Regions from separate parts of the Bacillus sp. FSL K6-3431 genome, predicted to be linked through region 2. Evidence: predicted binding sites of a transcription regulator. Region 2 holds the regulator's gene; each other region holds the start of a gene.

Region 1 (4,271 bases), 1.3 Mb from region 2:
GAGGATTTCTTTATTGCGATTATGACATTCGTTGGCGCATTTACAATTATGCTCAACATTAACCCCCAACTTGCTATTATCGCCATTATTATGGTGCCGTTTCTAATTTGGCTAGTCACGTTTTGTAATGTGAAAATGAATAATGCCTGGAGAAACATGTATGGGAAAATTGCGGATGTGAATGCGCGTGTAGAAGATAGTGTTTCTGGTGCAAGGGTTGTTCAGTCTTTTACAAATGAAGAGTTTGAAATTGAGCGTTTTAAAAAAGATAATGATAGTTTTAGACTAGCGAAGCTTTTTGCCTATAAAGTCATGGCTGGAACCCATTCCAGTATTTATATGATGACGCGTATTGTTACGTTGTTAGTACTTGTAGTAGGTGCTTGGTTTAGTTTTAACGGAAAGCTTTCATATGGGGAACTTGTCAGTTTTGTTTTGTACATTAACGTCTTAATAAAGCCCATTGATAAAATTAGTGCATTGCTCGAGCTGTACCCGAAAGGAATGGCGGGTTTCAGGCGCTTTCGTGATTTGATTGAACAGGAGCCGGAAATACAGGATCGCCCAAATGCGGAAAAAGTAGATGGGTTAATGGGGGATATCAGCTTTCATGATGTTTATTTCAAGTATGATGAACATCAAGCGGTATTAGAGGATATTAATTTAAATATTCGCGCGGGAGAGACGGTGGCCTTTGTCGGACCGTCTGGCGCAGGAAAAACAACGATTTGTTCTTTAATTCCTAGATTTTATGATGTGAATGAAGGTGCTATATCCATTGATGGTATCGATGTTAGAGATATGACGAAGCATTCACTTCGTTCGCAAATTGGGATTGTTCAACAGGATGTCTTCTTATTTACTGGAACAATTCGCGAAAATATTGCCTATGGAAAAAAAGATGCAAGTGAATCAGAAATCCATGATGCAGCTCGTAAAGCGCATTTGGAAGATTTTATTGCTGTTTTACCTGATGGATATGAGACGCAAATTGGCGAACGCGGTTTGAAATTATCCGGAGGTCAAAAGCAAAGACTAGCAATTGCACGTATGTTTTTGAAAAATCCACCGATACTTATTCTTGATGAGGCAACTTCCGCGCTTGATACGGAAACAGAAAAAATAATTCAACAAGCATTAAACGAGTTGGCTGAAAATCGGACAACACTTATCATTGCACACCGATTGGCAACGATACGGGATGCAGACAGAGTAGTGGTTGTAACAGAAGATGGGATAGCGGAGGATGGAACATACTCTGAACTAGTTAAACATGATGGTATCTTTGCGAGGTTACATCATATTCAGTTTCAAGAAGTGTAAACACAAAAAACGCTTGAGGTGAAATTTCCCCCAAGCGTTTTTCCATGAATGATGATTTACTTTTTCTCAATTTCTTCATGGCGTTGTAAAATGTGATCAATCAAGCCGTATTCTTTCGCTCTATCAGCTGTCATAAAGTTGTCGCGATCTGTATCTCGTTGGATCACGTCAATTGGCTGGCCTGTGCGATCAGACAAAATTTGATTTAACTTTTCACGCAAGAAGAGGATGCGTTTCGCAGCAATCTCGATTTCAGTTGCTTGACCTTGTGCACCACCAAGTGGTTGATGAATCATAACCTCACTGTTAGGCAAAGCATAGCGTTTTCCTTTTGTACCTGCTGAAAGTAAGAATGAGCCCATAGATGCAGCCATCCCGATACAAATTGTTTGGATATCAGGTTTAATAAATTGCATTGTGTCATAAATTGCCATACCAGCGGTAATGCTTCCACCTGGGCTGTTAATATAAATAGAGATGTCTTTCTCAGGGTTTTCAGCTTCCAAGAATAATAATTGTGCAACAATTGAGTTAGCTACATTATCGTCAATTGCACTACCAAGCATAATAATGCGATCTTTTAATAATCGGGAATAAATATCATACGCCCGCTCCCCACGGCTTGTTTGTTCAATAACTGTTGGAATTAAATTCATGTAATTTTCCTCCTTATAAAAAATCAGATGGTTATTGCAACTACAGTCTGTTTACATTCGATGTAATATAATCATACATCGATGGTCAGTAAAGGTCAAATGAATGAATTCAAATTTAACAAATAAAGTTCATACCATAACATAGTTAACCATTCTCTATTATTTTAAACAAAAAGTGCTTGCAATGGTTAGTTATTTGACTTATAATTATTAATCGTACGATAAAAATACTTAGTCCTCGTAGTGTAACGGATAACACGCAAGCCTCCGAAGCTTGCGATGTGGGTTCGATTCCCGCCGAGGGCATAAATATGTTGAACATCAATGGTTATAAGGTTGTTAAAACGTAAAAAATGAGATCGTAAGAAGTACATAATTTAATAACTAGATAACGATAAAATACCCACTAGATCATGTGGGTATTTTTTTGAGATTAATGGATGGAGCGATTACAATGAAAGTAATTTTCTATACAAAAAAAGGCTGTTCACTATGTGATGATGCAAAATTAATCTTGGAAATACTACAGAAAGAGTATAACTTTGAAATAATTACAAATGATATAGAAACAAATGAGGATTGGATGGAAAAATACGGAATAAACATCCCAGTAGTTAAAATAGATGGTGAAGTGATTCAGGAAGGGATAATTGATTTACTTACTATTGAGGAAAAAGTGCAAGAACACCTTAATTGATATTTAATTTTCATCATGCTATTATATAAGTAAGCAGGAACTTATTTTTTTACCCAAGATGGGACGTTTTATGTCTGGCTGGGACGTTGTATGACCTAGGAGGGTGAAGGAGCAATAATTATGCATGATTTTTTAAAAATACAATCGAAAATTGTGCCTGACTTGCTGGTTGTCATGCAAAAACGTTATCAGATATTGCGCTCTATACGCTTAACGGAACCAGTGGGACGTCGAACGCTAGCGGAAATGCTAGGAATGACAGAACGGACTTTAAGAAGTGAAGCTGATTTTTTAAAGTCCCAACACCTAATTGTTGTAAAAACAGCTGGAATGATGGTGACCAATAAAGGAAAGAAACTACTTGCGGAACTTGATAAGACGATGGGTGAATTAACAGGTATCCGTCAGTTGGAGCATGAACTTAAAGAAATATTAGGTATATCCGAAGTAATAATCGTTCCTGGTGACAGTGATTCAGCTACATTTGTTAAAGAAGAACTCGGTAAAGCTTGTGCTGAACGATTAAGTAGTAGTCTTAGCAAAGATAATGTCATTGCGGTGACAGGTGGAACAACGATGACTTGTACTGCAGAGATGTTAACAAATCATCTTGGTGAAAAAAGAAATTTGCTTTTTGTGCCTGCTCGTGGTGGAATTGGAGAAGATGTAAGGAACCAGGCAAATGTGATTTGCGCAACAATGGCTGAAAACACCGGCGGTTCCCATCGAGTGTTATATGTCCCGGATCAGGTAGGTAGAGAAGTATACGAATCTCTACTTAAAGAACCAGTAATTTCGGAAATTTTACAGCTGATTAAATCATCCAATATTGTTCTTCATGGTATTGGCGATGCTATTACAATGGCAGGAAGACGAAGATCGTCTGAATCCTCGATGAAAAAAATTATCGAAGAAAAAGCTGTTGCTGAAGCATTTGGCTATTATTTTAATGAAAATGGGGAAATAGTACATAAGGTCCCCACAATTGGAATCCAAATTTCTGATCTTCATAGTGGACGGCAAGTGATCGCTGCAGCTGGAGGAAAGTCGAAAGCTAAAGCAATCAAGGCTTACATGAAAAGTGCACCGAATTCGACAATATTAATCACGGATGAAGGTGCAGCAAAAGAGCTTTTAAAAGGAACATTCGACTCGGATGCAACCTTTTAAATATAGATTTAATGTTTAATCATAAAGGAGGAAATTAAAATGGCAGTAAAAGTTGGTATTAATGGTTTTGGTAGAATCGGACGAAATGTATTCCGTGCAGCACTAAATAATCCGGATGTGGAAATTGTAGCTGTAAATGACTTAACAGATGCAAACATGCTTGCACACTTGTTGAAGCGTGATACAATCCATGGCACACTTGAAGAAAATATATCAGTAGACGGCGATACAATTGTTGTTGGTGATCATCGTATCAAAGTACTTGCTGAGCGTGATCCTGCACAACTTGGTTGGGGAGATCTAGGCGTTGAGGTGGTTGTTGAATCAACTGGCCGCTTTACAAAACGTGATGATGCAGCAAAACATATCGAAGCTGGAGCGAAAAAGGTTATTATTTCTGCACCTGCAAACGGCGAAGATATCAC
Region 2 (4,271 bases):
CGAGCGGCGACTCCTTCTCCTTCACGAATCAATCCTAAAAGAATATGCTCCGTACCGACATAGGAATGACCTAGTTTACGAGCCTCATCCATGGATAACTCAATCACTTTTTTTGCACGCGGGGTATAGTTAATAGACTCTGCTTTATCCTGCCCACGTCCAATTAATGTTTCTACTTCTTTTTGGATCATTTCTGGACTAAGTGCAAGAGCATACAAAGCTTTCGCCGCAATTCCATCGCCTTCACTGACAAGCCCTAACAATATATGTTCAGTACCAATATTATTATGTCCTAATCGAATCGCTTCCTCCTGCGATAATGCCAATACTTTCTGTGCTCTCTCTGTAAAACGACCAAACATCATATAATCTCCTCCTAACAGTCTCTTTCATCTAGTTTTAAACGTTCTCGAATAAACGCTGCTCTCTTTATGTCGCGCTCAGTAGGACGGAGAGGTCCTCCTGCATATTGCTGTAGAAATCCCGGCTGCATTAAAATCATTAGTTCATTTAAAATATTTTTCGACAGATGCTTAATATATCCTGTATCTATGCCTAACCGTACATCTGACAAACATTCTGCCGCTTCTTTAGTCTCAATTATTCTGCTATTAGCAAGTATACCCAATGATCGGAAAACCCTATCCTCTAATTGTATGTTCGATGTTTTTACTAATGCTTCCCGTGCAGATCTTTCCTGTCCAATAATTTGCTGCACCACACTTGTTAAATCACCAACAATATCCTCTTCCGACTTTCCTAATGTAATTTGATTAGAAATTTGGAAAATATTTCCCAAAGCCTCGCTACCTTCGCCGTACATGCCTCTCACTACAAGACCTAACTGATTAATGGCTGGAATAATCCGATTCATTTGGCTAGTTAAAATTAGGGCTGGTAAGTGGACCATTACAGAAGCTCTTAGACCCGTTCCTACGTTAGTCGGACAACTTGTTAAATACCCAAGATCCTCATCAAAGGCAAAATCTACCTTAGCTTCTAAAACGTCATCAATCGCATTCGCTCTGTCCAACGCCTCTTTTATTTGTAATCCAGGATAAAGGCATTGTATTCTAATATGGTCTTCTTCATTAATCATAATACTTATGTCCTCATTGTCGGATAAGAGCACCGCTCCATGAGAAGCATGCTCTGCAAGACGAGGACTAATTAAGTGCTTTTCAACAAGCACTCTTTTTTGCAATGATTTTAACTCATCCACTACTAATAATTCCATCGAACCATATTGCTGAAAATCGCCATGGTGTAAAATCTCCTGTATATCGTTGATTACTTTTTTAGCATCTTCATTTGTAAACAATGTAGGAAATTTATAATTACGGAGATTTCTTGCTAGCCTAATGCGTGAACTAAGGATCACATCAGAATCTGGACCTTCTGCACACATCCAAGAGCTTACAGCCTTATTAAGGAACTTTTCGAGACTCATGAGCTTTTTCCCTCCTCATTTGTTAAATTATTTTCGAGGGAGCGAATTTGATCACGTACATTAGCGGCTTTTTCGAACTCTTCTTGTTCTATAAGCATGTTTAATTCAGCACGCAATTGTTGTACTTTCTTTTTTATATGAATAGAACCGCCAATTCTTTCAGGCACTTTTCCACCATGAATGATATTTCCACTATGAAGTCTTTTTAAAATAGGAGTTAACCGTCCCTTGAAGGCATAGTAACAATTTGCACAGCCGAATCTACCTGTCTTGATAAATTGTTGAAACGTCATTTTGCATTCACCACATTGGATAACATGTGCTGCGGTTGGAGGGTGTGCATGTTGCTGTTGCATAACATTATCTAAATTCAGAATGCCTGCAAGCAAATCATTAATCGAGAAACCTGCAGATCCATCCATCATAAAAAATTCACTTTTTTCATGTGCACACTTTTCGCAAAGTTGTATAACCATTTTCTCGCCATTCACAACTTTTGTAAAATGTAAGGTTGCCGGCCTTTCATTACATTCCTGGCATATCATCTTGTTCACCCTTTCGCTTCATTCATATTTTATTGCTTGAAGTAATGCTTTCAGCAACCTTGCTCGTAAGTGATCCCGATCAGGCAAATCAATATATATAACCGACCTATCCATTACACTTAACATTAATTTTGCTTCTTTCTCAGATACCAATCCTTCTTCAAGCAACCGGATAATAACATCTTGGGCACTTGCCTGACTAATTTTGCTACCTATTATTACTTTAAGTTGGTCAATTAAGTGCGCCTTATCATGAATTCTTACCCTTGTTATTCTTATATACCCTCCTCCGCCTCGCTTACTCTCTACCAAATAGCCTCTTTCCATCGTAAATCTTGTATTTATCACGTAATTAATTTGCGAGGGTACACACTGAAACTTATCTGCCACCTCACTTCTTTTAATCTCAACAATTTCTGTTTCGCTCATTTCGAGCACCTTTTTCAAATAACTTTCAATAATATCGGAAATATTCCGCATCATCAAGGCGCCTCCCTAACCAATGCTTGACTTTGACTATATTTGACTTAATTATACAAGAGAATATGTTATGTATGCAATTAGATAGGTTTAACATTATTATTCTATCCATACTTTGGAAACATGAAACCAAAATGAAGGACCATTTTTTGCAAAATCAATTAATTAATTTCGCAATGTTCGACAAGATTACAATCTTTGTAAAAAACACGCGTAAAAGCACTTAAAGTCTTACTAATTAATGTTAATATCATAAATTTAAAAATTACACTAGTTTAATCGAGAAATACACCGTTTCTATTACTAGCTGATAAAAGACAAAAAAGGCACGACACATATAAAATGTGTCGTGCCTTGATGCCTGGCAACGTCCTGCTCTTGCAGGGGGAAACCCCCAACTACCATCGGCGCTGAAGAGCTTAACTACCGTGTTCGAGATGGGAACGGGTGTGACCTCTTCGCTATCGCCACCAGACTTGCACACGGATGTGCTGACTTCTGTGTTGCCACATGACGTGACGATCTTAACAGAAGATCATTGAAAAGAACTTTTCATTCTTTCAAAACCAGATAAATGAGAAGGTAAACGTGTGAAACATCGATTTGATTCATATTAGATTAAGTCCTCGATCGATTAGTATCCGTCAGCTCCATGTGTCGCCACACTTCCACGCCGGACCTATCAACCTGATCATCTTTCAGGGATCTTACTAGCTTGCGCTATGGGAAATCTCATCTTGAGGGGGGCTTCATGCTTAGATGCTTTCAGCACTTATCCCTGCCGCACATAGCTACCCAGCGATGCTCCTGGCGGAACAACTGGTACACCAGCGGTGCGTCCATCCCGGTCCTCTCGTACTAAGGACAGCTCCTCTCAAATTTCCTGCGCCCACGACGGATAGGGACCGAACTGTCTCACGACGTTCTGAACCCAGCTCGCGTACCGCTTTAATGGGCGAACAGCCCAACCCTTGGGACCGACTACAGCCCCAGGATGCGATGAGCCGACATCGAGGTGCCAAACCTCCCCGTCGATGTGAACTCTTGGGGGAGATAAGCCTGTTATCCCCGGGGTAGCTTTTATCCGTTGAGCGATGGCCCTTCCATGCGGAACCACCGGATCACTAAGCCCGACTTTCGTCCCTGCTCGACTTGTAGGTCTCGCAGTCAAGCTCCCTTGTGCCTTTACACTCTGCGAATGATTTCCAACCATTCTGAGGGAACCTTTGGGCGCCTCCGTTACTCTTTAGGAGGCGACCGCCCCAGTCAAACTGCCTGCCAGACACTGTCTCCCAGCCGGATCACGGCTGCGGGTTAGAATGTCAGTACAGCAAGGGTAGTATCCCACCAGTGCCTCCACCGAAGCTAGCGCTCCGGTTTCTACGGCTCCTACCTATCCTGTACAAGCTGCACCAACATTCAATATCAGGCTGCAGTAAAGCTCCACGGGGTCTTTCCGTCCTGTCGCGGGTAACCTGCATCTTCACAGGTACTATAATTTCACCGAGTCTCTCGTTGAGACAGTGCCCAGATCGTTGCGCCTTTCGTGCGGGTCGGAACTTACCCGACAAGGAATTTCGCTACCTTAGGACCGTTATAGTTACGGCCGCCGTTTACTGGGGCTTCAATTCGCACCTTCGACCGAAGTCTAAGCGCTCCTCTTAACCTTCCAGCACCGGGCAGGCGTCAGCCCCTATACTTCGCCTTGCGGCTTCGCAGAGACCTGTGTTTTTGCTAAACAGTCGCCTGGGCCTATTCACTGCGGCTCATCTGGGCTATTCACCCAAATGAGCACC
Region 3 (4,271 bases), 2.1 Mb from region 2:
TTTTTCTCTTATTACTCTTGAACACTGTAAGTATAGCATATGCGTCGTGCTTGCGTCGCATCACAAATCCCGACATCCACACATGGACCGAAGTTCCAACTATTACTAGGCTATTTAGCAACCACTTGTTATTCTAGTTTAAGGGAAGAACACTTATGTACGTTTAAGGCTAGAATGTATGTCTTAGAATCCGTTGTGTTTTTATGTGCGACTTGGTTATCCAATTAGAAAGGAAACGACTATGAAAAAAAGTTTTACAGATATTAAATTATTAGGCGGTTTTATCTTAGCCTACTTACTCATCTACATAGCTTTTGATAGTAAGGGAGTATTTTGGTATTTATATACCGCCGCAATGTTATTTTTAATAAGCATTTCTATCATTAGTGAAAAAATCGAAGACAAAGCGTCACCTAAAGAATATTTTATTTTCGGCATATCATCTGGAATTGCTTTATACATCTTATTTTATGTGGGCGACAGCATGTTAACATTACTACCGGGTTCTTTCGATAAACAAATTGCTAAAATATACACAGTCTTTTCATTTGAGTGGATGTGGCATTACCTCGTATTATTTTTAATCATCATTCCCGGCGAAGAAATTTTCTGGAGAGGATTTGTTCAAAAAAGATTAATGAGATATATGAACTTCAAAGTTGCCGTATTCATTGCCGCGACATTAAATGCCGCCGTTTTTGCTTTTTCCGGTTATCCCCTTCTTATGATTGCAGCGTTTATTAGTGCCATTGTTTGGGGAAGCCTTTATGTTTGGAAAAGAAGCATGCCACTACTCATTATTTCTCATCTAATATTTGATCTACTACTATTAATTATTATACCTTTGGCATAATAAACGGAAAATGCAGCCTGATTCCTTTTTGAATTAGAAGCTGCATCTTTTTTATGCTTTTTTCGTGGGCTTTAACGCTAAAATGAATAAAAATATGAGACTTACATATCCAAACAGTGGATATAAAAGTTGGAGTAAAAATCCATAATCAACTAAGCCAATAACATATACTACAAGAAGTATTCCACCATAAATTAATAAACTATTAATTCGAAGATACTTACGAATTTGTCGTTCAATTCCATACATATTTCCGATCACAGATGTAAATATTTCACCATAAATGACCGCAACATATAATAGATAGAGACTACTTGCAGCATGTTTAACAACGACGGCCATAGGGATATCAAATGTTGTAAAGTTTGGGAGCGTCAATAATGTAATATGACTTGTTATTAACACAAAGGTAAGTAAGAAACCACCAATTATTCCACCGAGTCTCACCGTAGCTTTGTCGTTCATTTCTACTGCAATCGGCACGAGCACTGCTTGAGCTAATGCAAGGTTTAATGCAGCATAGGAAAATGCAGAGATGATCGTGTGTATCGGTGTTGGTGTTGTGGGTACTGAGAAAAAGGTTTCAAGATATCCAGTTGTCGGAACAGATTTAAGCATTAATATAAATGAGAATAATATTAGTGCCGGTACGACAAAAGAATTAACTGCAAATAAACCTTTTGCCCCTACTGCCATTACTATTATGGCTAGGATGCCTGTTAAAATCGCTCCAGTAGATTTTGAATAACCTAGTTGTTCCGTAAATAATGCATCTGCACCTGCCATCATCACAGCGCATATGCCTAAAAGCATTAGCAATGTAAATATATTCATTACACCGGATATTTTTTTACCATATAAGTATTTATTAAATTCCTCAAATGAAGTTGCTTGAATTTCAATTGCTTTCGTCATTATTTTCGATCCAAGGAAAATAAATAAATAACCAGCAAGTAATATAGCCAAAAAGCCATGAAAGCCAAAACGCGTAAAAAACGCCACAATTTCTTTTCCAGTTGCAAAGCCTGCGCCAATTACTGTTCCGACATATACAGCGGCTATTTGGAAAGCCCCTGTCCATTTTTTCAAGCCACCTCCACCTTTCAATATATCCCTCTCTCATTACATCCTATGTACATGCCCTGAATAAAATCCAAAAAGTAAGCAAAACAATTGAAAGTCAAAATAGGTCAGTGTATAATAAAGGCATGATCAATATTGGTCAATGTTTTTTTGTAACTTTGGTCAAAATTGATCAAGTCAATACTTATATGGAGGATTGATTTTATATGATGTGTTCAAAATGCAAACATAACGAAGCTAATATTCAATTACATTTAAATATGAATGGTAATGAACAAACGATACCTTTATGTTCTTCTTGCTTCGCGGAAGAAAAGAAAAAATTCGAGGCTCCTATGACTGGTTCCCCTCTTGGAGGTTTTAATAGTTTTTCCGATATGTTTAATCAATTGGGTGATAACAACTCACGTCCCGAAGATTTCGCTAAGCAAAAGGCAGAAGATCCGAATAAACAAAATGGGATTCTTGATCAGTTTGGAAGAAACTTAAATAATGCTGCTAAAGCTGGTTTAGTTGACCCTGTTATTGGCCGAGATGATGAAGTAAATAGAATGATTGAAATTTTAAATCGTCGCAATAAAAATAATCCCGTATTAATTGGTGAACCCGGGGTAGGTAAAACAGCAATAGCAGAAGGATTAGCTGGGAAAATTATCGCTGGAGATGTACCAGCTAAATTAAAAAATAAGCAAGTCTATTTGTTAGACGTTGCTTCACTCGTTACAAATACCGGGATACGTGGTCAGTTCGAAGAGCGAATGAAGCAATTAATTTCAGAATTGCAGGAACGGAAAAACATTCTACTCTTTATCGATGAAATTCATCTACTTGTTGGAGCTGGGTCTGCCGAAGGATCAATGGATGCAGGTAATATATTAAAACCCGCATTAGCTAGAGGCGAACTACAAGTGATTGGTGCTACAACATTAAAAGAATATCGTAAAATTGAAAAAGATGCCGCATTAGAAAGACGTTTTCAGCCTATCCAAGTTGATGAACCAACTCTGGAAAAGTCAGTAGAAATACTATTAGGCCTAAAAGATAAATATGAAGCTTTCCATCAAGTCTCTTACAGCAAGGAAGTTTTAAAAGCTTGCGTTGAACTATCGGACCGCTACATTCAAGATCGTCATCTTCCAGATAAAGCAATTGATCTTATGGATGAGGCAGGGTCTAAGTTAAACTTAACATTGAAAGAAACGGATAAAGAAGCTATTCAACAACGTTTAGTTGAACTAGAAAAGGAAAAAGAAAAAGTATTATCAACTGAAAACTATGAAATAGCAGCTAAACTTCGAGATGAGGAAAACGAACTAGTGCAGTCGTTAAAGGAAGAGACATCAAATAGTCGCATTGCCGTAGAGGTTGAACATATACATGCTATTCTAGAGGGTAAAACGGGTATTCCAGTTGGTAAGCTTCAGAGCGATGAACAGAAAAAAATGCAATATATCGAAGCAAATTTAGCCACAAGAGTAATTGGCCAAGACGAAGCGGTGAATAGAGTCGCTAAGGCAATTAGACGTAGTAGAGCTGGATTAAAAACAAAAAAACGGCCGATTGGATCATTCCTATTTGTAGGACCTACAGGTGTCGGTAAAACAGAATTAGCAAAAACTTTAGCCGAGGAATTATTTGGATCCGAATCTGCATTCATTCGACTCGATATGAGTGAATATATGGAAAAACATAGTGTCTCCAAATTAATTGGTTCTCCCCCTGGATATATTGGACATGATGAAGCAGGCCAATTAACTGAGCGGGTTCGCCGGAACCCATATAGCATTCTTCTTCTTGATGAAATTGAAAAAGCACATCCTGATGTGCAACATATGTTTCTACAAATTCTTGAAGACGGCCGCCTGACAGATAGTCAAGGCAGAACAGTAAGCTTTACAGATACTGTAATTATCATGACGAGTAATGCTGGAACAGGTAAAAAAGATATTCAAGTTGGATTCGGGAAAAGCAATGCAATAAAAGAAACAGATATCCTTGCTTCTTTAGGTTTATTTTTCAAACCTGAGTTTCTAAACCGCTTTGACAATATTATCGAATTCAATAAACTTGAACAAGAACAACTATTATCAATCGTTGAACTACTTGTAAACGAGCTGAAAGAAACGGTTACAGAGCTTGGGCTAAAACTCGAAATATCTAAAGAAGTGAAGGCGAAACTAGTCGAGCTTGGATATCATCCTGAATTCGGCGCCCGTCCTCTTCGCAGAGTAATTCAGGAAAAGTTGGAAGATCAGATCGCCGATTATATTTTAGATCATCCTGAAGAGAAAGAACTGAATGCAGTCCTACACGATGATAATATTGCAATTATCAC

What was found. Region 2 encodes CtsR, which represses protease genes until heat stress. Its sites were predicted from a motif close to ATGGTCAATAAAGGTCAAACA; they were not measured.
Region 1: clpP (ATP-dependent Clp endopeptidase proteolytic subunit ClpP) is a predicted target of CtsR. The motif match lies at 2,061-2,081, and genes of this name have one in related genera.
Region 3: MHB53_RS06750 (ATP-dependent Clp protease ATP-binding subunit) is a predicted target of CtsR. The motif match lies at 2,095-2,115, and genes of this name have one in related genera.

What each region holds. Positions count from the first base shown of each region.
Region 1 covers NZ_JBBOCT010000001.1:2,075,814-2,080,084, reverse strand. Annotated here, with positions in the region: gene MHB53_RS10765 (ABC transporter ATP-binding protein) at 1-1,323, shown strand, start outside; gene clpP (ATP-dependent Clp endopeptidase proteolytic subunit ClpP) at 1,380-1,979, opposite strand; tRNA gene MHB53_RS10755 (tRNA-Arg) at 2,214-2,285, shown strand; gene MHB53_RS10750 (glutaredoxin family protein) at 2,434-2,676, shown strand; gene MHB53_RS10745 (sugar-binding transcriptional regulator) at 2,797-3,846, shown strand; gene gap (type I glyceraldehyde-3-phosphate dehydrogenase) at 3,886-4,271, shown strand, end outside.
Region 2 covers NZ_JBBOCT010000001.1:3,397,366-3,401,636, reverse strand. Annotated here, with positions in the region: gene clpC (ATP-dependent protease ATP-binding subunit ClpC) at 1-365, opposite strand, end outside; gene MHB53_RS16470 (protein arginine kinase) at 377-1,450, opposite strand; gene MHB53_RS16465 (UvrB/UvrC motif-containing protein) at 1,447-1,995, opposite strand; gene MHB53_RS16460 (CtsR family transcriptional regulator) at 2,014-2,475, opposite strand; rRNA gene rrf (5S ribosomal RNA) at 2,835-2,950, opposite strand; rRNA gene MHB53_RS16450 (23S ribosomal RNA) at 3,090-4,271, opposite strand, start outside.
Region 3 covers NZ_JBBOCT010000001.1:1,336,655-1,340,925, forward strand. Annotated here, with positions in the region: gene MHB53_RS06740 (CPBP family intramembrane glutamic endopeptidase) at 242-853, shown strand; gene MHB53_RS06745 (YkvI family membrane protein) at 905-1,942, opposite strand; gene MHB53_RS06750 (ATP-dependent Clp protease ATP-binding subunit) at 2,143-4,271, shown strand, end outside.